Methylobacterium mesophilicum SR1.6/6: one gene and its partners. The protein of the gene in region 2 interacts with the protein of the main gene of each other region in a pairwise test. Links are inferred from orthologs where the notes say so. Each region holds a gene or a part of one and is shown on either strand. Other genes may lie near its edges.

Evidence for each region. The genes of interacting proteins can lie anywhere in the genome.
Region 1: the proteins of MMSR116_RS03975 (region 2) and MMSR116_RS30200 interact in binary tests that used the Escherichia coli proteins (3 or more experiments, as listed by UniProt). The link is inferred for Methylobacterium mesophilicum SR1.6/6 from one-to-one orthologs.
Region 3: the proteins of MMSR116_RS03975 (region 2) and MMSR116_RS23030 interact in binary tests that used the Escherichia coli proteins (3 or more experiments, as listed by UniProt). The link is inferred for Methylobacterium mesophilicum SR1.6/6 from one-to-one orthologs.

Annotation. Positions count from the first base shown.
Region 1 is NZ_CP043538.1:6,328,908-6,336,455, reverse strand. What follows is about bases 2,691-6,082. They hold MMSR116_RS30200 ([protein-PII] uridylyltransferase), read left to right. Parts: upstream 2,691-3,089; coding sequence 3,090-5,882; downstream 5,883-6,082. Other genes in these bases: grpE (nucleotide exchange factor GrpE), read left to right, coding at 5,987-6,082; MMSR116_RS30205 (TAXI family TRAP transporter solute-binding subunit), read left to right, coding at 2,691-3,007. Also shown: MMSR116_RS30215 (putative DNA modification/repair radical SAM protein), read right to left, coding at 1-751; MMSR116_RS30210 (regulatory protein RecX), read right to left, coding at 828-1,355; more of MMSR116_RS30205, read left to right, coding at 1,580-2,690; more of grpE, read left to right, coding at 6,083-6,598; MMSR116_RS30190 (hypothetical protein), read right to left, coding at 6,616-6,987; MMSR116_RS30185 (outer membrane protein), read right to left, coding at 7,166-7,548.
Region 2 is NZ_CP043538.1:853,229-861,441, forward strand. Bases 5,251-8,213 are described here. They hold MMSR116_RS03975 (P-II family nitrogen regulator), read right to left. Parts: upstream 6,920-8,213; coding sequence 6,581-6,919; downstream 5,251-6,580. Other genes in these bases: MMSR116_RS03970 (ammonium transporter), read right to left, coding at 5,251-6,516; tesB (acyl-CoA thioesterase II), read right to left, coding at 7,220-8,119. Also shown: rpsP (30S ribosomal protein S16), read left to right, coding at 1-178; ribosome maturation factor RimM, read left to right, coding at 266-895; MMSR116_RS03950 (DUF4239 domain-containing protein), read right to left, coding at 897-1,688; MMSR116_RS03955 (class I SAM-dependent methyltransferase), read right to left, coding at 1,774-2,505; tRNA (guanosine(37)-N1)-methyltransferase TrmD, read left to right, coding at 2,581-3,330; MMSR116_RS03965 (phosphoserine transaminase), read left to right, coding at 3,683-4,852; more of MMSR116_RS03970, read right to left, coding at 5,017-5,250. UniProt on the Escherichia coli protein: Involved in the regulation of nitrogen metabolism. Regulates the activity of its targets by protein-protein interaction in response to the nitrogen status of the cell.
Region 3 is NZ_CP043538.1:4,845,880-4,853,034, forward strand. The notes cover bases 2,691-5,689. They hold MMSR116_RS23030 (two-component system sensor histidine kinase NtrB), read left to right. Parts: upstream 2,691-3,618; coding sequence 3,619-4,761; downstream 4,762-5,689. Other genes in these bases: dusB (tRNA dihydrouridine synthase DusB), read left to right, coding at 2,691-3,622; ntrC (nitrogen regulation protein NR(I)), read left to right, coding at 4,810-5,689. Also shown: MMSR116_RS23010 (CinA family protein), read right to left, coding at 1-458; MMSR116_RS23015 (MAPEG family protein), read left to right, coding at 562-960; MMSR116_RS23020 (bifunctional 2-C-methyl-D-erythritol 4-phosphate cytidylyltransferase/2-C-methyl-D-erythritol 2,4-cyclodiphosphate synthase), read right to left, coding at 1,092-2,423; more of dusB, read left to right, coding at 2,597-2,690; more of ntrC, read left to right, coding at 5,690-6,276; MMSR116_RS23040 (hypothetical protein), read right to left, coding at 6,611-6,880; MMSR116_RS31455 (ribosome modulation factor), read left to right, coding at 6,969-7,142.

The DNA of each region.
Region 1 (7,548 bases), 5.5 Mb from region 2 along the record:
CGGAATAATAGACCCGCTTCAGACCGACGCTGCCGTAGAGCAGCGCGCTCTTGCGGATCAGCGCCTCGTCGGTGGTGGAATCCGCGCCCACGATCACCTGCGTCGAGTGGCCGGCGGGGGAGAAGCGGCGCTTCTCGGCCTTGGCCTGTACGATGCGCTCGCCGATCTGTGCCATGGCGCCCTGGATCGCGGCACCGTCCTTCTCGGGGGCGAGGCGCTCAAGGCTGGCGTCGGTCGGCAGCTCGACGTTGATCGACAGGCGATCGGCGTAGAGGCCGGCCTCCTCGATCAGCCAGGGACTCGCCTCGGGGATCGACTTTAGGTGGATGTAGCCGGCGAAGCCATGGTCGCGCCGGAGCGATTTCGCCACCCGCGTCAGCAGCTCCATCGTGTGGTCGGGCGACTTGATGATGCCCGAGGAGAGAAACAATCCCTCGATGTAGTTCCGCCGGTAGAAATTCAGGGTGAGGTTGACGACTTCCTCGACCGAGAACTTCGCCCGCCTGACGTTCGAGGAGCGCCGATTGATGCAGTAGGCGCAGTCGAACAGGCACCAATTGGTCAATAGGATCTTGAGCAGCGAGACGCAGCGCCCGTCCGGCGTGTAGGCGTGGCAGATCCCGGCTCCGGTCGTGGAGCCGAGCCCGTCCTTGCCCGCAGCCCGCTTCGGCGCGGCCGAGGAGGCGCAGGAGGCATCGTACTTCGCGGCATCCGCCAGGATGCGCAACTTCTTGGCGAGAGCTTCGTCCATCGAACAGACAATGAACAACCCGGCCGAAGGTGCAAGCGCGGCCGCTCATTCACCCCGAGCCGCGATGCCGCACCCGTCACGCCGGAGCATCGCCCTCGTCGTCGACCACCCGTCGGGCGAGATCGTACGCGAAGCCGGCGCGCGCCAGGGCAGCCAGATCCCGGTCTCGATAGGCGGCCCGCTGATCCGGACGGCGGTGCGGGCCGAGCCGCCGCCGTTTGGCGTAGGCCCGGGCCGCCTGATCCTCAATCCCCTGCGCCTCCCCGTCGGCCAGGGCGTCGCGTTCCGCCTGCATGGCGGCCTCGACTACGTCGCGTGAAACGCCCTTGGCGGCGAGCTTGGCCGAGACGCCGCGGCTCGACGTGCCGCGGCGTCGCAGGGTGGCGAGGCGCATGTCGGCGAAGCGCGTGTCGTCCACGAGACCCGCCGAGACCGCCCGCGCCACGGTCGCGGTGACGAGGTCCGCGAAGGCCGCGGGGTCCTCGCCTCGGGCGCGGGCGCGCTTCTGGACGCGTCGCGCGAGGGTCCGGCGCAGCATCTCGGTCGAGGCGCTGTAGCGCTCCAGGTAATGAAGTGCTGCCCGCTCGAGCCAGGCCGGGCTCACCGGCCCCGGAGGTTTGATCTCCCGCTCACGGCGCTCTGGCGCGGATCCTGCAACGTTTGGCGGTTTCACCGGTTCTTCACGATCTCGACAGGTTTGCGTTCCATGACTCGGGTATGGAACGCGCGCAACGCGACAGGCTCGGCCATGGCCCGAACCACCGTTCTTCGTCCGGTCCCCCGCAGAACCGATGGCGGAGGCGCCTGCATGCCGCGGCGGCATCCCTGATGCGGCGCGAGTGGCTCCTGGTCCTGGTGGCCCTGGGGCTGGCCGCGGTCGCGGCCGGGATCGTCTATCTCTCGCGCCCGAATACCCTGACGGTGGCGGTCGGGCCGCAGGACGGGCCCGAGGCGGCGCTGATCGAGGCCTACGCCAACGCCCTCGACCGGGCTCGCGAAGATGTGCGCCTCAAGGTGGTGCGCTACGGCGACGTCCGCGACAGCGCCATGGCGCTCCAGCGGAACAAGGCTGACCTCGCCGTGGTGCGGCCGGACGTATTCTTGCCCGAGAACGGCCTGACGCTGGCGATCCTGCACGACGAGGCCCTGGTCATCGCGGCGCCCGAGGCGGCCGACATCGACGATGTCCCCGCACTGGCGCGCAAACGCCTCGGCATCGTGGTGCGGCACAGCGCCGACCTGTCCTTCCTGACAAACCTTCTCTCCTTCTACGACCTTGTGCCGGACACGCCCAGCGCGGATGCTGCGGAGGACGGTCAGGGGGCCAGTGAGCCCGAGGCCGCCGCGGGCCACGTCGTCGTGGTGCCCCTCAAGGTCGGCGAGGTCACGGCCGCGCTCACCGACAAGCGCGTCGACGCGGTCGCGGTGATCGCGAGCCCCGCCTCGAAGGCGGCCGCCGCCATGGTGCGGGCCGTCGAGCTCGGCGCGCCGGACCGCAAGATCGGCTTCGTCTCGATCCCGGACGGGGACGCGATCCTGCAGCGCTTCCCAGAGCTCCAAGCGGTGACCATCCCGGCCGGGACGTTCGGGGGCCGCCCGAAACGCCCCGACGAGGAGGTCAAGACCGTTGGCGCCTCGTACCGCCTGATGGCCCGCGGCACGGTGAGCCGAGTCGCGGTCGCCTCGGCGACGCAGCACCTGTTCGAGTGGCGCTCGCGGCTCGCCTCGGCGGCCCCCGTCGCAAAGCTGATGAAGGCGCCGGACTTCGACACCACGGTGGCAGCAACCTCCGCGCGCCTGCCGAACCACCCCGGCGCAGTCGACTATTTCGAGCGCGAGCAGCAGACCTTCCTCGACCGCTACGAGGATTACATCTACCTGTTCGCCTTCTTCGGCGGCACGATCGGCTCCGGCTTCGCCTGGCTCGGACAGCGGCTGGCCCGCAAGCGTCGGGAGCGTGTGGACTTCGTTCTCGACCGCCTCCTCGACATCATGCGCGAGGTGCGCGCGGCGACGAGCAGCGCCGAGCTCGACACCATCGCGGTCGAGACCGACGGGCTGGTGGCCGACGTGGTCTGCTACGCCCGGGAGCGCAGCATCGACGCCCGCACGGTGAGCGCGCTGATCCTGGCGGTCGACGGCGTCCACGCCGCCATCGCGGATGCGCGGCGGCAAATGAGCGAGGCCGAGCCGCGGGCGGCCGGCCGCAACCGGACCGCGCGGTTGCTGGCCCTCGACCTCCCGGCTGCGGAGTAGTGGTCGGCAGCCCGCGCAGCCCGCGGCGTCGGGTGCATCCTCCCGTGGCTGGCGGCGTAGGCATATCATGCTAACGGGAGCCATGTTCGATCCCGTCGCCGCCCTCGACACGGTCCTGGAGAACCTCGACCGGGAGGCCCGCGAGCCCACCAAGCTCCGGGCCGCGCTGGTGCCGCAGCTGCGCCGGGTGATCGAGGAGGGTCACCGCGCCGCTGAGGCGCAGCTCCTCGAGGACCGCAACGGGCTGCGCTGCGCCCAGACGCTCTCGGCGCTGACCGACGCCGTGGTCCGGGCGATCCACGACGCCGTGGTCTGGCGGCTCTACCCCAACGACAACCCCACCACCGGCGAGCAGCTCGCCGTGGTCGCCACCGGCGGCTACGGCCGGGGCACGATGGCGCCGGGCTCGGACATCGATCTGCTGTTCCTGCTCCCCTACAAGCAGACCGCGTGGTCGGAGAGCGTGGTCGAGGGCATGCTCTACGTCCTCTGGGACCTGAAGCTGAAGGTCGGCCACGCAACCCGCTCGGTGGAGGAGTGCCTGCGCGAGGCGCGGGCCGACATGACGATCCGCACCGCCCTCCTGGAGGCGCGGTTCCTGTTCGGCACGCGCACCCTCTACGAGGAGCTGGTGACGCGCTTCGACGCGGAGCTGGTGGTCGGCTCGGCCTCCGAGTTCGTGGACGCCAAGCTGCGCGAGCGCGACATGCGCGTCTCGAAGGCCGGTTCCTCGCGCTACCTCGTCGAACCCAACGTCAAGGACGGCAAGGGCGGTCTGCGTGACCTGAACACGCTGTTCTGGATCGCCAAGTACACCTACCGGGTGCGCGACCAGATCGAACTCGTCAGCGCCGGCCTGTTCACGCCCGAGGAATACGCGCTGTTCGAGCGCTGCGACGAGTTTCTGTGGCGGGTGCGCTGCCACATGCACTTCGCCACGAAGCGCGCGGAGGAGCGCCTGTCCTTCGGCCTGCAGCCGCGGATCGCCGAGCGCTTCGGATACGAGGCGCGGGGCGGCCTTTCCGGCGTCGAGCGCTTCATGAAGGCCTATTTCCGCATCGCCAAGGATGTCGGCGACCTGACCGCCATCGTCTGCGCGGAGCTGGAGGCGCGCCACGCCAAGCGCACGCCGGTGCTGGACCGCTGGATCGGGCGTTTCCGCGACCGCTTCCGCGCCACCGCCATGGAGGCGGAGGACTTCTGGATCGACCACGGCCGCGTGAACCTGCGCGCGGAGGACGCCTTCGAGCGCGACCCCGTCAACCTGATCCGGCTGTTCTGGCTCGCGGACCGGCACAACCTCGCGATCCACCCGGACGCCAAGCGCCTCGCCAGCCGCTCCCTGCGGCTCGTCAACCCGTCGCTGCGCGGGGACCCGGAGGCGAACCGCCTGTTCCTCGACATCCTGACTTCCCGGAACGCCCCCGAGGAGGCGCTGAGAGAGATGAACGAGGCGGGGGTGCTCGGCCGTTTCATCCCGGATTTCGGCCGCATCGTCGCGATGATGCAGTTCAACATGTACCACCACTTCACGGTGGACGAGCACCTGCTGCGCACGGTCGGCGTGCTGGCCGACATCGAATCGGGCCGCAACCAGGAGACCTATCCGCTGGTCTCGCGCCTCGTGCATTCGATCCACAACCGCACGGCGCTCTACGTGGCGATCCTGCTGCACGACATCGCCAAGGGCCGCCCGGAGGATCACTCGATCGCCGGTGCCGCCATCGCCGAGAAGCTCTGCCCGCGCTTCGGCCTCAACCAGGCCGAGACCGAGACGGTGCGCTGGCTGGTGGAGCACCACCTGCTCATGTCGATGACCGCGCAGAGCCGCGACCTATCGGACGCGAAGACGATCGAGCGCTTCGCCGCCAGCGTGCAGAGCCTGGAGCGGCTGAAGCTCCTGACCATCCTGACGGTGGCCGACATCACGGCGGTGGGCCCCGGGGTCTGGACGGCCTGGAAGGGCACCCTGGTCCGCACCCTTTACGACGAGACCGAGGTCTACCTGTCGGGGGGCCATTCCGAGATCGCCCGCACCGACAGGGTGCGCCTCGTCCAGATGAGCCTGCGCGAGCAGCTTCCGGCCTGGGCCTCCGACGAGTTCGACGCCTACGCGGCCCGGCACGGGCAGGCGTACTGGCTCAAGGTCGACGGCACGCGCCAGATCAAGAACGCCATCTTCCTGCGCGACGCGCTGCGCGACGGCCGGACCAGCGCCACCGACGTGGCCCTCGACCCGGTGCGCGGCGTCACCGAGATCACGATCTACTCGCCGGATCACCCGCGCCTGCTCGCCATCATCACCGGGGCCTGTGCGGCCGCGGGCAGCAACATCGTCGACGCGCAGATCTTCACAACCAACGATGGGTTCGCCCTCGACACGATCTTCATCTCCCGCGCGTTCGAGCGGGACGAGGACGAGCTGCGACGGACCAAGCGGGTCACGGCAGCGATCGAGCGGGCCCTCAAGGGCGAGATCCGAATCGCCGACCTCGTCGCCGACAAGCATCCGCAGACCAGCACGCGGGCCAAGACTTTCCCGGTGCCTCCGGACGTGACGATCGACAACGCCCTGTCGAGCCGGGAGACCGTCGTGGAGGTCACGGGCCTGGACCGCCCCGGCCTGCTCTACGAGCTGACCTCCGCCTTCGGCCGTCTCTCGCTCAACATCACCTCGGCCCACGTCGCGACCTTCGGCGAACGGGCCGTTGACGTCTTCTACGTCACCGATCTGACCGGCACCCGCGTCACCCAGCCCGACCGGCAGGCGGCCATCCGCAGCGCCGTCATGGAGGTCTTCGCCGGCGACGTCGCCGCCCTCAAGGCCGAGGGACTGGAAGCCCTCGTGGCGGCGCCGCCGCCGCGCGAAGCCTGACGGCCGGGTTGATTTCGCAGGCCCGCGGCCAGATATCTGCGCCGGTCCCGTCGGCCCCCGAACCACCCTGCCCTCACGACTGAATCGCGATGACGAGCAACGACATGCCCCAGGATGACCAGCGCCAGACCACGGTGGAAGCCGGCGCCGGCGCCGCGCAAGACGCCGCGCCGAACGGCCATGGCGCCGAGGCCACCGTCGATCCCGTAGCCGAGGCCCTCGCCCTGCTGACGGCCGAGCGCGACGAGTTGAAGGACCGGATGCTGCGCACGCTCGCCGAGATGGAGAACCTGCGCCGCCGGACCGAGCGCGAAGTGGCGGATGCCCGCGCCTACGCGGTCACCAACTTCGCGCGGGACGTGCTGAACGTCGCCGACAACATCCGCCGCGCCCTCGACAGCGTCCCGGCCGACGCGAAGGCGACGGCCGACGGCGCGCTGAAGGGCCTGATCGACGGGATCGAGCTCACCGAGCGCGACCTCGCCAAGACCCTGGAGCGCCACGGTGTGAAGATCGTCGAGCCCGAGGGCCAGAAGTTCGATCCGAACCGCCACCAGGCGATGTTCGAGGTGCCGAACCCGGAGGTTCCCGCCGGCACCGTCGTGCAGGTCGTCCAGGCCGGCTACGTCATCGGCGAGCGCGTCCTGCGTCCGGCCCTGGTCGGCGTGGCCAAGGGCGGCCCGAAGGCGGCGGCGAGCCCGGCCGACGCCGCCTGATAGCCCCGCGGCCTGCCCTACTGACAGGGCAGCGCCGTGGCGAAATCCGAGATGAACTGCGCCGTCTGCCGGATCTGAGCGGGCGTGCGCGGGTCGCGGGCGACGGCACCGGCCTCGACTTGGAGACGCCGGTGGCAGGCGCAACTCGTCAGGATTCCCGAGGACGGTTCGGTCGAGCAGGCATCATGGTGCGCGCAGGCGAGGTCCAGCGCGTCGATCGGCGGGTAATCGGGACCGCGACTCCCCGGTCCGCAGAAATTGCCGTAGATCAGGAGCGCCCCGCGCCCGGACGGCCCGGGCGGGACAATGTCCTGCGCCCGCGCGGGCGCCCCGCAGGCGAAGAGCGCGGCTATCAGCGTCGCGACGATGGTCAGGCTGGGAGCGTTCACGGCCGATCCTGTCGGGAATGCCTCCTGGCACCGCGCGGTGGTCCCGTGCGGGGTCCGGCATCCGCGACTCCGACCGGTGGCGGACAGCGTCCGCCGGCGGATCGAGTCCCGGAGCCGAACGACCTGCATAGCGCCCCAGCGGAGCTGAGCCGTCAAGATCTGCAGAACTCAATATTGTCTAGAATCGGTAATTCACACCCGCTCGAACCAGAGCGAATCCCGAGTCTTGTTTGCCGGCACCGTAATACGCGGGAGTGCTGGTGTTGTAGTATGTGGTTCCAGCGAATCCGCGGTCGAGGTGGAGGTACAGCGCTTCGATCTTTGCGGAGAGCTTCTCGGTGAAGGCGTACTCGATGCCGCCGCCAGCCGCGTAGCCGGTCCGGTCGGTCCCGGGCAGCGTGTAGGGGTAGGACGCGGCGTAGGACGAGCGGGAGCCGCCGCCATACGCGAAGCCGCCGGTTCCGTAGACCAGCACCCGGTCGAAGGCGTAACCGAGGCGGCCGCGCACCGTCCCGAAATAATCGAGGCTCGGACGAACGCTGTAGTACGGCGTCGAGCCGA
Region 2 (8,213 bases):
GCTCGCCAAGGGTGCGCAGCCGACCGATCGCGTCCTGCGCTTCCTCGACCAGGCCGGCCTCGCCAAGCGCCCGACCCGCAACAATCCGCAGAAGGCGGAGCCTGGCGAGAAGGCCAAGGAGCGTGCCGCCAAGCGCGCCGAGAAGGCCGCCGCCCCCGCCGAGGACGCCGCCGCCTAAGGCGCAGCGAAGGTCGATTGCCATGGCGCGCCGCCCCGCAGGTCCTTCCCCCGCGACGGCGGCCGCCGCGGCCGCACGAGTCCGGCCATCGGAGCGATCGCGCCCGGCGCCGCGACCTCGCCCAGGGCACCGGCCCCGAAGCCGGCCGCTCAGCCCGTGCCGCCCGATCCGAACCTCGTCCTCCTGGGCGAGTTCGGGCGGGCGCACGGGTTGAACGGCGAGATCCGCCTCAAATCCTACACGGGCGATCCGCAGGCGATCGCCAGCTACGGAGCGCTGCTGACCGCGGACGGGCGCACGCTGACGCTCGCCGACGTGCGCCCCGCGCCGGGTTCCTCACCCGATATGCTGGTCGCCCGGGTGAAAGGCGTCTCCGGCCGCAACGCCGCGGAGGCGCTGAACCGCGTCGCCGTCTTCGTCCCCCGCGACCGCCTGGCCGCCCCAGAAGACGAGGACGAGGTCTACGCGGCGGACCTGATCGGCGCCACCGCGGTGGACGCGGCCGGAGCCGTTATCGGGACGATCGTGGCCGTGCCGAATTACGGCGGCGGCGACCTCCTCGAGCTGCGCCCGCCGGGCGGCGGCGCCACTGCCCTCCTGCCCTTTACCAAGGCGTTCGTGCCGACCCTCGACATGGCCGGGCGCCGCGTCACCGTGGCGGTGCCGGAGGATCTTTTCGCGCCGCCCGGCGAGAAGCCTGCCGACGATCCGGGCTGACCTACGGCGCCGCTCCCACCACGACGGTGTGCGCGATGATCAGGGGCTCGGCGCTCATCGCAAGCGGCCCGTCGAACGGGCGCTCGTGGAGCGCGATCAGGCCGAGGGTCGTCACCATCGCCAGCGAGAAAGTCGCCAGGACCGTCGCCTGGGCCGCGGCGTGCTCCGTGTGGACCAGACCCAGGGCCACGAGGGTCAGGGCCGCGAGCACCAGGAGCGTCAGCCACTTGGTCTCGTCGCTGGCGGTCCGGCACAGCGCCAGCCGCTCGCCGCGATCGGCCCGCAGGGCCATGGCGGCGTTCAGCAGCGCGGCATGGACCGGCGCCCCCGCCTCGGCGGTGATCTTCGGATCGGATACCGTTTCGAGGAGTCGCCGCAGCCCGGTCCCGGCCTGGGGCGCGTAGCCGCCCTCGCTCATGCGCGGCCATTCCTGCGTGATCACCACGTCGAGATAGGCGGCGAGCGCCTCCCGGATGTTGCGCATGTCGGAAACTGAGGCGAGGCTGAGGTCATAGACCGCCAGCGCGTTGGCACGCTCGGCCTGAAGCGTCCGGGCCGCCGACCGCTGACGCTCCCATGCATCGTTCGCCACGAATCCGGTCAGGAGCGCCAGCAGGGTGGCGATCGCCGTGAAGTAGGTGGGAACCATGCCCGCACCGAGCCGGACCATCAGGGGGCGCGTCGGGCGCAGGCGGGTCGCCAGCCACAGGAACGCGCTCAGGACTGCGAACGGCACGGCTAGGATGGCGAAGATGGCCCAGAGGGGCTGGTCGAGCCAGAAACCGAAGAGCATGCGCCGGCCTGCACCGAGAAGGACGAGCCGTGATGCTGCCGGGCGCGGGCTGAGAAACCGTGAAGATCGCGCCCGTGCCGGCGGCTCAGCGCGGCGTCGCGGCGTCGCGGCAGGGTCGGATCGCCGCCGGGCTCGGCCGCTGATCGGGCGCGGGGGCCGCGAACACCGCGAGGTAGGCACCGCCCTTCAGCGGGTGGAAGCCGGTCTCGCGATAGCCGGCGGCCGTGAGTTCGCAGCGCAGGAGCGCCGGCGGCGTCCCGTGCCGGGACGGGATGTCGTCCGCATCGACGATGCCGACCCGACCGCCAGGCCGCATCGACGCCGCGAGATTGTAAAGGAGACCGAAGGGCTGAGTGATCTCGTGGTACATGTGGACGAGGATCGCGGCGTCCACGCCGGAGGGCGGCAGGCGCGGATCGTGGGGCTCGCCCTGCACGACCGTGACGTTCCCGAGAGCCGCCACGCGCTTTTCGAGAGCCGCCAAGTACGCCGGGGTCACATCCTCGGCCAGCACCCGGCCACCGGGCCCGACCCGGGGGCTCAGCCGCACAACGTAGTAGCCGCTGCCGGCGCCGATATCCGCCACCGTCTCACCGGGCGCGATGGTCATGCCCTTGGCGACGGCCTCGAACTCGCCGGCCCTGTCGCGCTCGGCTTCCGAGGACCAGCGCGGAGCGACGATCTCGGCGACCGGCCGGTCGGGCTCGGGGAAGGCGCCGGCGGGCGCCCCGGGCGGCGCCAGCGGCCCGGCCGCAAGAACCGGTCCGGCGACGGCGGCGGTGAAGGCGACGATCAGGCAAGCCAGGGTGCGGGTCATGGCCGACAACCCGCCGCGGGTCCCATCGGTGCCGACGGCGTTGACCGTGCCGCACCCCGCGCGCGATCAAGCGCCATGACACACGCGGACGCGCCCTGGCGGGCCACGATCCTCACCCTTTACCCGGAGATGTTCCCGGGCCCGCTCGGCGTGTCGCTCTCGGGCGACGCGCTGACGCGAGGCGACTGGACCCTGGAGGCTCGCAACATCCGCGAGCACGGGCTCGGCCGTCACCGATCGGTTGACGACACGCCGGCCGGCGGCGGTGCCGGAATGGTGCTGCGCTGCGACGTGCTCGCCGCCGCCATCGACGCGGCGACCGGGGCCGACGACCAGCGCCCGCGGCTCCTGATGTCGCCCCGCGGCCGCCCCCTCACTCAGGCGCGGGTGCGCGACCTTGCCGGAGGCCCGGGCGCGCTGATCGTCTGCGGGCGCTTCGAGGGGGTCGACGAGCGGGTGATCGAAGGGCGCAGCCTGGAGGAAGTCTCCATCGGCGACTACGTGCTCTCGGGCGGCGAGATCGCCGCTCTGGTGGTGCTGGACGCCTGCGTTCGCCTGCTGCCCGGCGTGATGGGCAAAATGGAATCCGGCATCGAGGAGAGTTTCGAGGGCGGGCTCCTCGAATATCCGCATTATACCCGCCCCCGCGACTGGGAGAGTCGGGCGATCCCGGATGTCCTCTCCAGCGGCAATCACGCGGCCATCGCCCGCTGGCGGCGTGCGGAGGCCGAACGCATCACCGCCGAGCGTCGCCCGGACCTGCCCGGCGGAAGCCGCCGCGATCAGGCCGCCTCCAAGTCGATCACCGGGCCGTCCCGGTCGTAATCCAGGGGATCGAGGAGCAGCGGCTGGGGCACCGGCCGCCGCAGGCGGCTCGGGAGCGCGGCGTGGGCCGTTAAGGCCCCAATAACCACAAGCAGAGCGGACCAAACCGCCAATATCGCGACGCTGTGGATAGACATCGGCGTACCTCGAACACAACACGGCACGCCATTAAGGCTAACGCCCCAAGCTTAATCGACTGTTCCGCGCGTCCGAACGGGCTGTCCCGGCCGGGTGCAGGCGCCGAAGACTGCTGGCCGGACAGGCGCTTGCCAGACGACCGGTTTGGGCGCATGCGCGGGTCCGGGACGCGCCTCCCCGCCGAGGAGCGACCCTCTGCAAGGATGGAATCGTCATGACTAGCCGCCCCACGCAGCGCCCGCGCGTGCCCCATTTCTCCTCCGGCCCCTGTGCCAAGCGCCCGGGCTGGAGCCCGGCCGCCCTGGCCGATGCGGCGCTGGGCCGGTCGCACCGTTCGCCCCTCGGCAAGGCGAAGCTCGGCCGGGCAATCGATCTCACGCGCTCGGTGTTGCAGGTGCCGGCCGATTACCGGATCGGCATCGTGCCGGCCTCCGACACGGGCGCCGTCGAGATGGCGATGTGGACGATGCTCGGCCCGAGGCCGGTGGAAGTCGCCGCCTGGGAAGCGTTCGGCAAGGAGTGGGTCACGGACGCGCTCAAGCAGCTCAAGATCGCCCCGCGGATCCACCAGACGCCCTACGGCGTCCTGCCGGACTTCGCGGCCATCGACACGCGGCACAGCGACGTGGTCTTCACCTGGAACGGCACCGCGGCCGGCGTGAAGGTGCCGGACGGCGAGTGGATCGCAGCCGACCGCGAGGGGCTGACAATCTGCGACGCCACTTCAGCGGCCTTCGCGCAGCCGCTGCCCTGGGACAAGCTCGATGTCGTGACTTTCTCCTGGCAGAAGGTGATGGGCGGCGAGGCGGCGCACGGCATGCTGATCCTCTCGCCCCGGGCGGTGGAACGGCTTGAGAGCCACACACCAGCCTGGCCCCTGCCGAAGGTCTTTCGCCTGACCAAGGACGGCAAACTGATCGAGGGCATCTTCAAGGGCGACACGATCAACACGCCGTCGATGCTGGCCGTGGAGGATTACCTCGACACGCTGGACTGGGCCGAGCGGATCGGCGGGTTGAGGGCTCTCCACGCGCGGGCGGACGCGAATGCGCAGGTGATCTACGACTGGGTGGCGCGCACGCCCTGGATCGCGCCGCTCGCGGTCGACCCGGCGACCTACTCGAACACCGGCGTCTGCCTCGTGATCGCCGACCCGGACGTGCTGGCCCGGGGCGACGCGGCCGTGGCGGCCTTCGCCGCTCGTCTCGTCGAGCGCCTCGACCGGGAGGGCGTGGCCCTCGACATCGGCGCCTATCGCGACGCCCCGGCAGGCCTGCGGATCTGGTGCGGCGCCACGGTGGAGACGGCCGATCTCGAGGCGCTGACGCCCTGGCTCGACTGGGCCTTCGCGGAGGAGAAGGCGGCGCTGACGCGGGCCGCGTGAGCGAAGCGGCATCGTTCCGGCTGCAGATCGAGGCCGACCGGCTTCGCGAGCGTGGCGAAGCGATGTCGGCCTGACGACGGGGCCGCAACAAAAAACCCCGGCCCACAGGGAGCCAGGGTCTTCTCATGGGCGGGCGCGGCCCCGCAGGACCGCGCCTTCCCATCTCAGTAGTTGTAGGCGCGCTCGCCGTGATCGGCGATGTCGAGGCCCTCGCGCTCCTCCTCCTGCGTGACACGCAGGCCGATCGTCACGTCGACGAGCTTGTAGAGGATCGCCGAGCCGATGCCCGACCACAGGAGCGTCAGGCCGACCGCCTCGGCCTGGATGATGAGCTGGCTCATCATGTCGTAGGCGCCGACCGCGAGCTCGCCCGGCTTCGAGGTGTAGTCGGGGATGCCGACGCCGCCGAGGTTCGGGTCAACCAGGATGCCGGTCGCCAGCGCACCCAGGATGCCGCCGACGCAGTGGACGCCGAAGACGTCGAGCGAGTCGTCGTAGCCGAGCGCGTTCTTCACCGTCGAGCACATCACGAAGCAGACCACGCCGGCGACGAGGCCGAGCACGATCGAGCCCATCGGGCCAGCGAAGCCCGAGGCCGGGGTGACGGCCACGAGGCCGGCGACCGCACCCGACAGCATGCCGAGCAGCGACGGCTTGCCCTTGAGCGCCCACTCGGCGAACAGCCACGCCACCGCGGCGCCGCAGGTCGCCACGAAGGTATTGAGCATGGCGAGCGCGGCCGTGCCGTTGGACTCGAGGTTCGAGCCGGCGTTGAAGCCGAACCAGCCGACCCACAGCAGCGAGGCGCCGATCATCGTCATGGTCAGGGAGTGGGGGGCAAGGAGGTCGCGGCCGTAGCCGATGCGCTTGCCCATGATCAGGCAGCCGACGAAGCCGGCGATTCCGGCGTTGATGTGCACCACGGTGCCGCCGGCGAAGTCGAGGGCGCCCTTCTGGAAAAGGAAGCCGGCATCCTTGTTGACCGCGTCCAGCGCCGCCTGGGCGGTGGCTTTCGAGGCGTCGTCGGTGGCGGCGGCGAGCGCCTTGGCGGCGTTGCCGACCGCGTCCGGGCCGGCCCAGTACCAGACCATGTGGGCCATCGGGAAGTAGATAACTGTGACCCAGAGAATCGTGAACACCACCAGGGCCGAGAACTTCATCCGCTCCGCGAAGGCGCCGACGATCAGCGCCGGGGTGATCATCGCGAACGTCATCTGGAAGCACAGATACGCGTATTCGGGGATCACGACGCCGTTGGAGAAGGTCGCCACGGTGGAGTTGGCGTCGATGCCCTTCAGGAAGGCCTTCGAGAAGCCGCCTACGAAGTCGTTGAGGCCGGCGCCGTTGGTGAAGGCGAGGCTATAGCCGTAGAACACCCAGAGCAGGCCGACGATCGACACGATCGCGAAGACCTGGGTGAGGACCGAGAGCATGTTCTTGGTGCGCACGAGGCCGCCGTAGAACAGCGCGAGACCCGGCACCGACATCATCAGCACGAGGGCCGAGGAGATCATCATCCAGGCCGTGTCACCCTTGTTGGGGATCGGGGATGGGGGCGGTGAAGCGGCTTCCGGTGTCGGCGTCTGCGCGAGGGACGGCTCGATCAGGAGGGCGGCGAGAGCCGCGCCTCCCAAGCCGAGCATGAGGGCATGACGAAGTTTCATGGGCACGTGGCTCCCGGTCTTGAATCCGTGTTGGTTCAGGAAGTCTGCGGTCGGCGGCCGCGGATCAGAGGGCGTCCGCGTCGGTCTCGCCGGTCCGGATGCGCACCGCCTTCTCCAGCGGCATGACGAAGATCTTACCGTCGCCGATCTGGCCGGTGCGGGCGGCCCCCGCGATGGCATCGATCACGCTCGAGGTCAGGTCGGAGGCGACGGCCACCTCGATCTTCAGCTTGGGCAGGAAGCTCACCGCGTATTCCGCGCCGCGATAGATCTCGGTGTGGCCCTTCTGGCGCCCGTAGCCCTTCACCTCCGTCACCGTCAGGCCGTGGACGCCGATGCCGGTGAGCGCGTCGCGCACCTCCTCGAGCTTGAACGGCTTGATGATGGCCATCACGATTTTCATGGGCGACGCCCCCTTCGAAATCCCTGGGAACCGTTGCCGTCACCCGATCTGCTGGACGACCCGGCGCGGGTCGCCTGCAGGCTCGGGATGGCCTGCGGTCGGACGCCGCTATTCAAGGACTGTGCCAAGTAAGCTTGGCGGGGAACTTTTGCGTCGGGATGACTTTTGCCCACGGATTAGACCGTAGCGGCTGCCATCAAGGCAGCAGTTCGCGCTGAAACGCCCAGAAGATGGGCAAAGAGCTAAAAACTAAGCAGTCGGCGGTGTTGCCCTCTCGCAACACACGTTTGGCAAGCGCAGTTAATCCTTAGTCGGGCGGATCAGACCCTCCTGCGCGACCGACGCCACGAGGTTGCCGGCGCGGTCGAAGATCTGGCCCCGGGCGAAGCCGCGGGCCCCGCTCGCGACCGGGCTGTCCTGTGCGTAGAGGAGCCAATCGTCGGTCTTGACCGGGCGATGGAACCAGAGGGCATGATCCAGGCTCGCAGCCTGAATGGTGGGATCGAACACCGAACGCCGGTGCGGGATCAACGATACGTCGAGCAGGGTCATGTCGGAGGCATAGGCCAGCACGGCCCGATGCAGTGCGGGATCGTCCGGCAGCGTCGAGGCCGCCCGCAGCCAGACATTGAAGATCGGCTCGGGCGGTCGGCCGCCCTTGTCCGCCGCGATGTAGCGGTTGAGGTCGACCGGCCGCAGCGCGATCGGGCGGTCGCGGCCGAAATAGGCGGCGATCGCCTCAGGCATGCCGGTGCCGCCGGCCTGAGCCAGGGCCTTGCCGTCGAGGAGCCCCTCCGGTCCCGCCACCGTCGGCATCGCCGGTTGGTGCGTGAGGCCTACTTCGGACACTTGATAAGAGATCGTCGTGGCGAAGATTGCGCGACCGTGCTGGATCGCCTTGACCCGGCGCGTGGTGAAGCTTCGGCCATCCCGGATGCGCTCGACCTCGTAGACGATCGGCGTCCGCGGATCGCCCGGGAGCATGAAATAGGCGTGCAGGGAGTGGGCCGGGCGGTCGTCCGGCACGGTCCGGGTCGCGGCGACCAGCGCCTGAGCCACGACCTGCCCGCCGAAGACGCGCCGCCAGCCGGTCTTCGGATTCTGGCCGCGGAACAGGTCGACCTCGAGGCGCTCAAGGTCGAGAATGGCGATCAGTTCGGCGACGGCATCCGTCATCGCGTCGGTGTTGGCGTCGGTCATGACCCGCGGGGTTTCCGTTCGTTGCCCGCGTGCGACATAGGCGTTTCCGACGAACCAATCCACGCGTTCCGCACGCGCGAGTCCAGGAGATCCG
Region 3 (7,155 bases), 4.0 Mb from region 2 along the record:
GCCACGGCGGCCCGGCGGATGCCCGCGCGACCCAGATCGCCGTAGCGCCGCTCCAGATGGCGCGCGGCGCCATCCCGCAGCGCGAGACCGAAATGGACCAGCCCCACCGGCTTCCCGGCGCTGCCCCCGCCCGGGCCGGCGATGCCGGTGATCGCCACGGCCACGGAGGCCGGTGCCGCGGCGAGCGTTCCGATGGCCATCGCCCGCGCGACCGGCTCGCTGACGGCGCCGTGCTGGCGGATCACGTCCATCGGAACGCCGATCGCCTCGGCCTTCGCCGCATTGGAATAAGTGACGAAGCCGCGCTCCAGAACGGCGGAAGACCCGGGAACGGCGGTAAGCAGGCCAGCCACGAGGCCGCCGGTGCAGGACTCGGCCGTGGCGATGGTGCACCCGGCCGCCGCGTAGGCTGCCACCAGAGCCTCAGCCCGGGCGAGAAGCTCGGCGTCGTCGATCATCGCGAACGGGCTCCCCTCGGACGGTCACGCCCTATCTCGTGTTGTGACTCAAGGCCGAGCCGGGCTCAAGGACCGGCGGCCCCAACCCGGAGACACCCCATCCATGATCTTCCCCGCGACCACGGCCTTCTTTGCTGGGCTGCTCGCCCTCGTCTACCTGGGCCTGTCGGGATGGGTGATCGGGAGCCGGGTCTCCGACAACGTCCTGCTCGGCGACGGCGGCGACGACGCGGTGCTCAAGCGTATTCGCTCGCACGCCAATTTCTCGGAATACGTGCCGCTGGCGCTCATCCTGATCGGCCTGCTGGAAGCCGGCGGCGGCGGCCACGGGCTGGTGCAAGGGCTGCTGGTCGCGCTCCTCGTCGGCCGGATCCTGCACCCGATCGGGATGTTCGCGCCGCCGAACTCCCCGCGTCAGTTCGCCTGCCGGGGCGGCGGCATCCTGCTGACGCTGGCGACGCTCGGCGTCGCCGCGATCGCGCTGCTCCTTCGCACGGCCTGAGGCGGGTCACGGAACAGAGAGCCAGTCACGGTCTGCCGACAGCGCCCGCGCGACAATCGTTGCCCGCCAGGAAGGACGCGCGTGTTCCCCACGACCGCGTCTCGGGAGCCCGCGGCCGGGAACGGAAACGATCAGCCCTGCCGCATCGCCGTCTCGGCCTGGGCATCGAGGGCGGGGCCGTCCTCCTCGGGCAGCCGCACGGTCGCGGCGGCCTGGGCGGCGAGCCCCTCCGCCCGCCCGACGAAGCCGAGCTTCTCCGTGGTCGTCGCCTTGATGGAGACCGCCGACAGCGGCACGCCCGCGATGGCCGCGATGCGTGCCCGGATCTCCTCGCGGTGCTTTCCGATGCGCGGCGCCTCGGCCAGCACGGTGATGTCGAGGTGGTCGATGCGGCCGCCGCGGGCTCGGACGAGGTCGCAGGCATGGGCGAGGAACTGGTCCGAGGATGCGCCGCGCCAGCGCTCGTCTGAGGGCGGGAAATGCGTTCCGATATCGCCGTCCGCGATGGCGCCCAGCAGTGCGTCGGTCAGCGCGTGGAGCGCCACGTCCCCGTCGGAATGGGCGAGCACGCCGCGGTCGGCCGGGATCTTCACGCCGCCCAGCCAGACATGGTCGCCGGTGGTGAAGGCGTGCACGTCGAAGCCGGTGCCGAGGCGGGTGACGTAGGTGGTCATGGCGCGGGCTCCGGGCGCTGGCGTCTCAAGGGTTTCCGACGCGAAGGCGCGGTCGGCCTCGATCAGGTCGGCGGGCTGTGTAATCTTGCGGTTGGCGACATCGCCGGCAAAAACCACCACCGGTAAGCCGGCCCATTCGGCCAGCGCGCCGTCGTCGGTGAAGCCGTCGAGGCCCTGCGCGGCGGCGTCCCGGTGGGCGCCGAGCAGCGGGCCGAAGGCGAAGGCCTGGGGCGTCTGCACCGCGCGCAGGTGCTCCCGGGGTGGGGTCTCGTGCACCCGGCCGATGCCCGGAGCGATGTCGACCACGCGCTTGACCGTGTCGGTCACCGGCACGCCGGGCACGGCCGCGCCGTGATCCCGGCCCGCCCCGATCGCGCGGGCGATCAGCGCCGCGTCCACATAGGGGCGCGCCGCGTCGTGGACCAGCACGATCTCGGGCTCGGCGCCCGCCGCCAGAGCCTCCAGCCCGGCCCGCACGGAGAGCTGGCGCGTGGCGCCGCCCTCGACGGGCTCGGCGATCTTCGTCCGGACCGCGGGAGCGAGCTCGTCGAGGCAAGAGCGGAAGAACTCCGCCGCGTCGGCCGCGATCACCGGCTGAATCCGGTCGATCGCGTCCTGGGCGGCGAGGGCGGCCAGCGTCCGCGTCAGGACCGCCTGCCCGCCGACGCGGCGGTACTGCTTGGGCGTGCCGCCGCCGATGCGGATACCGCGGCCCGCCGCCACCACCACCGCGGCGACGCCGGTTCCCGCACTGGCAGGTCCGGTGGCTGGTGTGCCGGTGGCGGACATGGGCGAATGTCTCGTGGATTCCTGAAGCATGCAGGGCGGCGGCCGGCGCGCTAGTCGGCCGTGCCGCCGGAGCTCTGCCGCGGCGGGTGCCCGTCGTTTAAGCGGGGGAGGGTTCGAAATCAACGCGCGGCCCCGCTTGCCAGCGGACCGGCCTTGCCTCATTGTTGTGCAGAATGGCGACTGATCATTATTTGAGCGCGCTGCGCCGCGGAGCTGCGAATGCCGGAGCGGTGGAAGCCCGTCCGCTCTGCCTGCTCGCGCCCCTGTCGGGCGTCACCGACCTTCACATGCGTCGCATCGCCCGCCGCTCTGGGGCCGATGCGGTGATCTCCGAGATGGTAGCGGCGCGGGATCTCGCCCGCGGGTCCGGAGAGGCGGCCCTGCGCGCGGAGGGGACCGGCGTCGACCTCCACGTGGTTCAGCTCGTCGGCTGCGAGGCGAACCCGATGGCGGAGGCCGCCCGGATGGCGGAGGCCGGCGGTGCCCACGTGATCGACGTGAACATGGGCTGTCCGGCCAAGATCGTCACCGGCGTGGCCTCGGGCTCGGCGCTGATGCGCGACCTCGACCATGCGGAGCGCCTGCTCGCGGCGGTCCGCGGAGCGGTCTCGGTGCCGGTCACGGTCAAGATGCGCCTCGGCTGGGATGATGCGAGCCGGAACGCCGCGGATCTCGCCGTCCGCTCCGAGCGGCTGGGCCTGAACGCCGTGACGGTCCACGGGCGGACCCGGCAGCAATTCTACAAGGGGCGGGCCGACTGGACGGCGATCCGCGACGTGGTCGAGGCGGTGTCGATCCCGGTGATCGCCAACGGCGACGTGGTTGATCTCGCCAGCGCCCGCGCCTGCCTGGCGGCCTCGGGAGCCGCAGGGGTGATGATCGGGCGGGCCGCCACCGGTCGGCCCTGGCTGGTCGGCCGGATCGCGGCGGCCCTTGCCGGCCGGCCCGCCTCCGAGCCCGCCCGGGCGGAACAGGCTGCCCTCGCTGCCGAGCACTACACCGGCCTTCTGTCGCTCTACGGACGCGACATGGGGGTGCGGCATGCCCGCAAGCACCTCGCCGCCTATGCCGAGACCGGCGGCGCGCTGGATCCGGCCGAGCGCTCGGCGCTCCTGACGACCACCGATCCGGGAATCGCGCTCACGCTGCTGGCCCGGGCCTTCGCAGGTCCGGCGGACACGGTCCGGGAGGCCGCGTGACCGACGAGTCCCTCCCCCCGGAGAGCGGCGGCCGGCGCGACACCGCCGCGGAGGCCGTGCTCAACGCCCTGCCGCTCCCGGTCCTGACGATCGGCGGAGACGAGCGGATCCTCCACTGCAACCACGCGGCCGAGGCCTTCTTCGACTACTCCGCCCGGCTGATGCAGCGCCGCCGCCTGCGCGACATCATCCCGTTCGCCTCGCCGATCATCGCGCTGGTGGCCGAGGTGCGTCGCCGCCGCGCCAGCGTCAGCGAGTACCGGGTCGAGCTGACCCAGCCCCGGCTCGGGCTGGAGCGCAGCGTCGACGTCTTCGCGACGCCGCTCGGCGACGACGGCGACTCCGTGGTGATGATGCTCCAGGAGCGCACCATCGCCGACAAGATGAACCGACAGCTCACCCATCGGGGCGCCGCGCGCTCGATGGTGGCGCTCGGCGCCATGCTGGCCCACGAGATCAAGAATCCGCTGGCGGGCATCCGCGGCGCCGCGCAGCTCCTGGAGAGCACCGGCGCCGAGGAGGACCGGATGCTCACCCGGCTGATCTGCGACGAATCCGACCGGATCGTCCGCATCGTCGAGCGCATGGAACTCTTCGGCGACGAGCGTCCCTCCGACCGGGGCGCCGTCAATGTCCACGGGGTTCTCGATCAGGTGAAGCGCTCGGCGCAGTCGGGCTTCGCGCGGCATATCCGCTTCATCGAGACCTACGACCCGTCGCTGCCGCCGGTGCTCGGCAACCGCGACCAGCTGGTTCAGGTGATCCTCAACCTCGTGAAGAACGCCGCCGAGGCGATCGGGCCGGACGCCGTCGAGGGCGAGATCACCCTGTCGACCGCCTTCCGCACCGGCCTGCGGCTCCAAGTGCCGGGCTCGCGCGAGCGCGTCAGCCTGCCGATCGAGGTGGCGGTGCGCGACAACGGCCCGGGCATCTCGGCCGACCTGCTGCCCGACCTGTTCGACCCGTTCGTCACCACCAAGGCTCAAGGCTCCGGCCTGGGTCTTGCTTTGGTGGCCAAGATCGTCGGCGATCACGGCGGGATCGTCGAGTGCGATCCCGCCCCGCGCCGCACGGCGTTCCGCATCCTTCTGCCGATGTCGAGTGCCCGGGACGGGCGCGAATCGGCGGTCGATCCGTGATGTCGATCCCCGAATCCGGCCCCCCGTCGGAGGTCTGAGTAGAGAGTCATGCCGAACGGCCACATCATCGTCGCCGACGACGACGCCGCCATCCGCACCGTGCTCAACCAAGCGCTGTCACGGGCGGGCTACGAGGTGCGCTCGACGGGCAACTGCGCCACCCTCTGGCGCTGGGTCGCGCAGGGGGAGGGCGACCTCGTCATCACCGACGTGGTGATGCCCGACGAGAACGTGTTCGACCTGCTGCCGCGCATCAAGCGCGTGCGCCCCGAGCTGCCGATCATCGTGATGAGCGCGCAGAACACCTTCATGACGGCGATCCGAGCCTCGGAGCGGGGCGCCTACGAGTACCTGCCGAAGCCCTTCGACCTGAAGGAGCTGATCGCCATCGTGGGCCGGGCGCTCTCGCGCCCCCGCGGCGCGGCGCCGGCCGGGGCGCCCCCCGAGAACGAGGACATCCCGCTGGTCGGCCGCTCGCCGGCCATGCAGGAGATCTATCGGGCCCTCGCCCGGCTGATGCCCACCGACCTGACCGTGATGATCACCGGCGAGTCCGGCACCGGCAAGGAGCTGGTCGCCCGGGCGCTGCACGATTACGGCCGCCGCCGCACCGGCCCGTTCGTGCCGGTCAACATGGCGGCGATCCCGCGCGACCTGATCGAGTCCGAGCTGTTCGGCCACGAGAAGGGCGCGTTCACGGGGGCGCTCCAGCGCTCCGCCGGCCGGTTCGAGCAGGCCGAGGGCGGCACGCTGTTCCTCGACGAGATCGGCGACATGCCCATGGAGGCGCAGACCCGCCTGCTGCGCGTCCTGCAGCAGGGCGAGTACACCACGGTGGGCGGCCGGGTGCCGATCAAGACCAACGTCCGGATCATCGCGGCGACCAACAAGGACCTGCGGATCTCGATCCAGCAGGGCATCTTTCGCGAGGATCTGTTCTTCCGCCTCAACGTCGTTCCGCTGCGGCTGCCGGCCCTGCGGGAGCGGTCCGAGGACGTACCGGACCTCGTCCGCCACTTCTTCGTGCTGGTGGAGCGCGAGGGCCTCACCCGCAAGACGCTGGACGGCGACGCCATGGAGCGGCTCAAGCGCTACCGCTGGCCCGGCAACGTCCGCGAACTGGAAAACCTCGTCCGGCGGCTCGCCGCGCTCTACCCGCAGGAGACGATCACCGGCCCGGTGATCGAGGCCGAGCTCGACACCCTTCCGCTGGCCGCGCCCGCCAACCCGAACGCCAACGGCGGCGCCCGCAAGGCCGGGGCTGAGTCCGAGAGCCTCTCGAGCGCGGTGGAGCGCCACCTCTCGGATTATTTCTCGGGTTACCGGGACACGCTGCCGCCCCCCGGCCTCTATCACCGGATCCTGCGGGAGATCGAAGGCCCGCTGATCGGCGCGGCGCTGGCCGCCACCCGCGGCAATCAGATTCGCGCAGCGGAGCTCCTCGGGGTCAACCGCAACACCCTTCGCAAGAAGGTGCGCGACCTCGACCTGCAGGTCTTTCGGACGGCTCGGTAGGCGGCCGAGATCCGATACCGCTTCCGGCTGATAGCTTCGGCGCCGCCGTCTTTGCGAGCGCAGCGAAGCAACCCAGTGGCGCTCCGCCCTGGGTCACTTCGCTGCGCGCGTGATGACGGGAGGCGCGCGTCGACCGCAGCGTTCGAATGGTCACCGGTGAAGCAACGCGTCTGCAGACCGGCCTTCCGAACAGTCCCCCGAATTCTCAGGTTCCGCGGCGGCCCCACGGGAATTCCTCGGGCGTCGCGCGGCAGCCCGGTGGGCCCCTTCAAGGCCTCCGCTGCGCCCCGACCCCTCAGGATCAGGTCCAGGATGGGCATGAGGCTGCGGGCGCTCAGCGTCCAGGCAGTATCGGGTCGCCGCGCATCAACGCGTGCAGACGCTCGGTATCGAAGCCGTTCGGGATACTGGGAACAGCGGGCTTCGTGGCGGGCGTGGCCTTGGCCGGCGCCGGGAGCGAACCGGTGGCGGACGGCTCGGCCTGGGCGGCGCGGGCCACCGGTGCCGGCGCCAGATGGGCCAGCCGGTCGGCACTGACGAACACGACGACCGCCGTCGAGGCCAGGACGAGGACGCCGCCGAAGAGGGAACGCAGGATACGCACGCGACGACCCGGGACGCGACTTGAGACGGCAACAGAATAGGGGCGAGGCCGTTAACGAAGCCCCACCCCCAATCTTCGGGAGGCGATATTGACCAACGCCCAGGCCACTGCGAGCGACAGCCCGTTCATCCAGGGCCGCAACGCCCGCCTCTACGGCAAGCCCGTCAGCGAATGCCCCTATCCGGAGGGTTCGCAGGAGCGCGCGGCCTGGATGGAGGCCTACGAGGAGGCCGTGAACTCCGACCCGCCCGAGAAGCCGTGAACACGGGGCATGT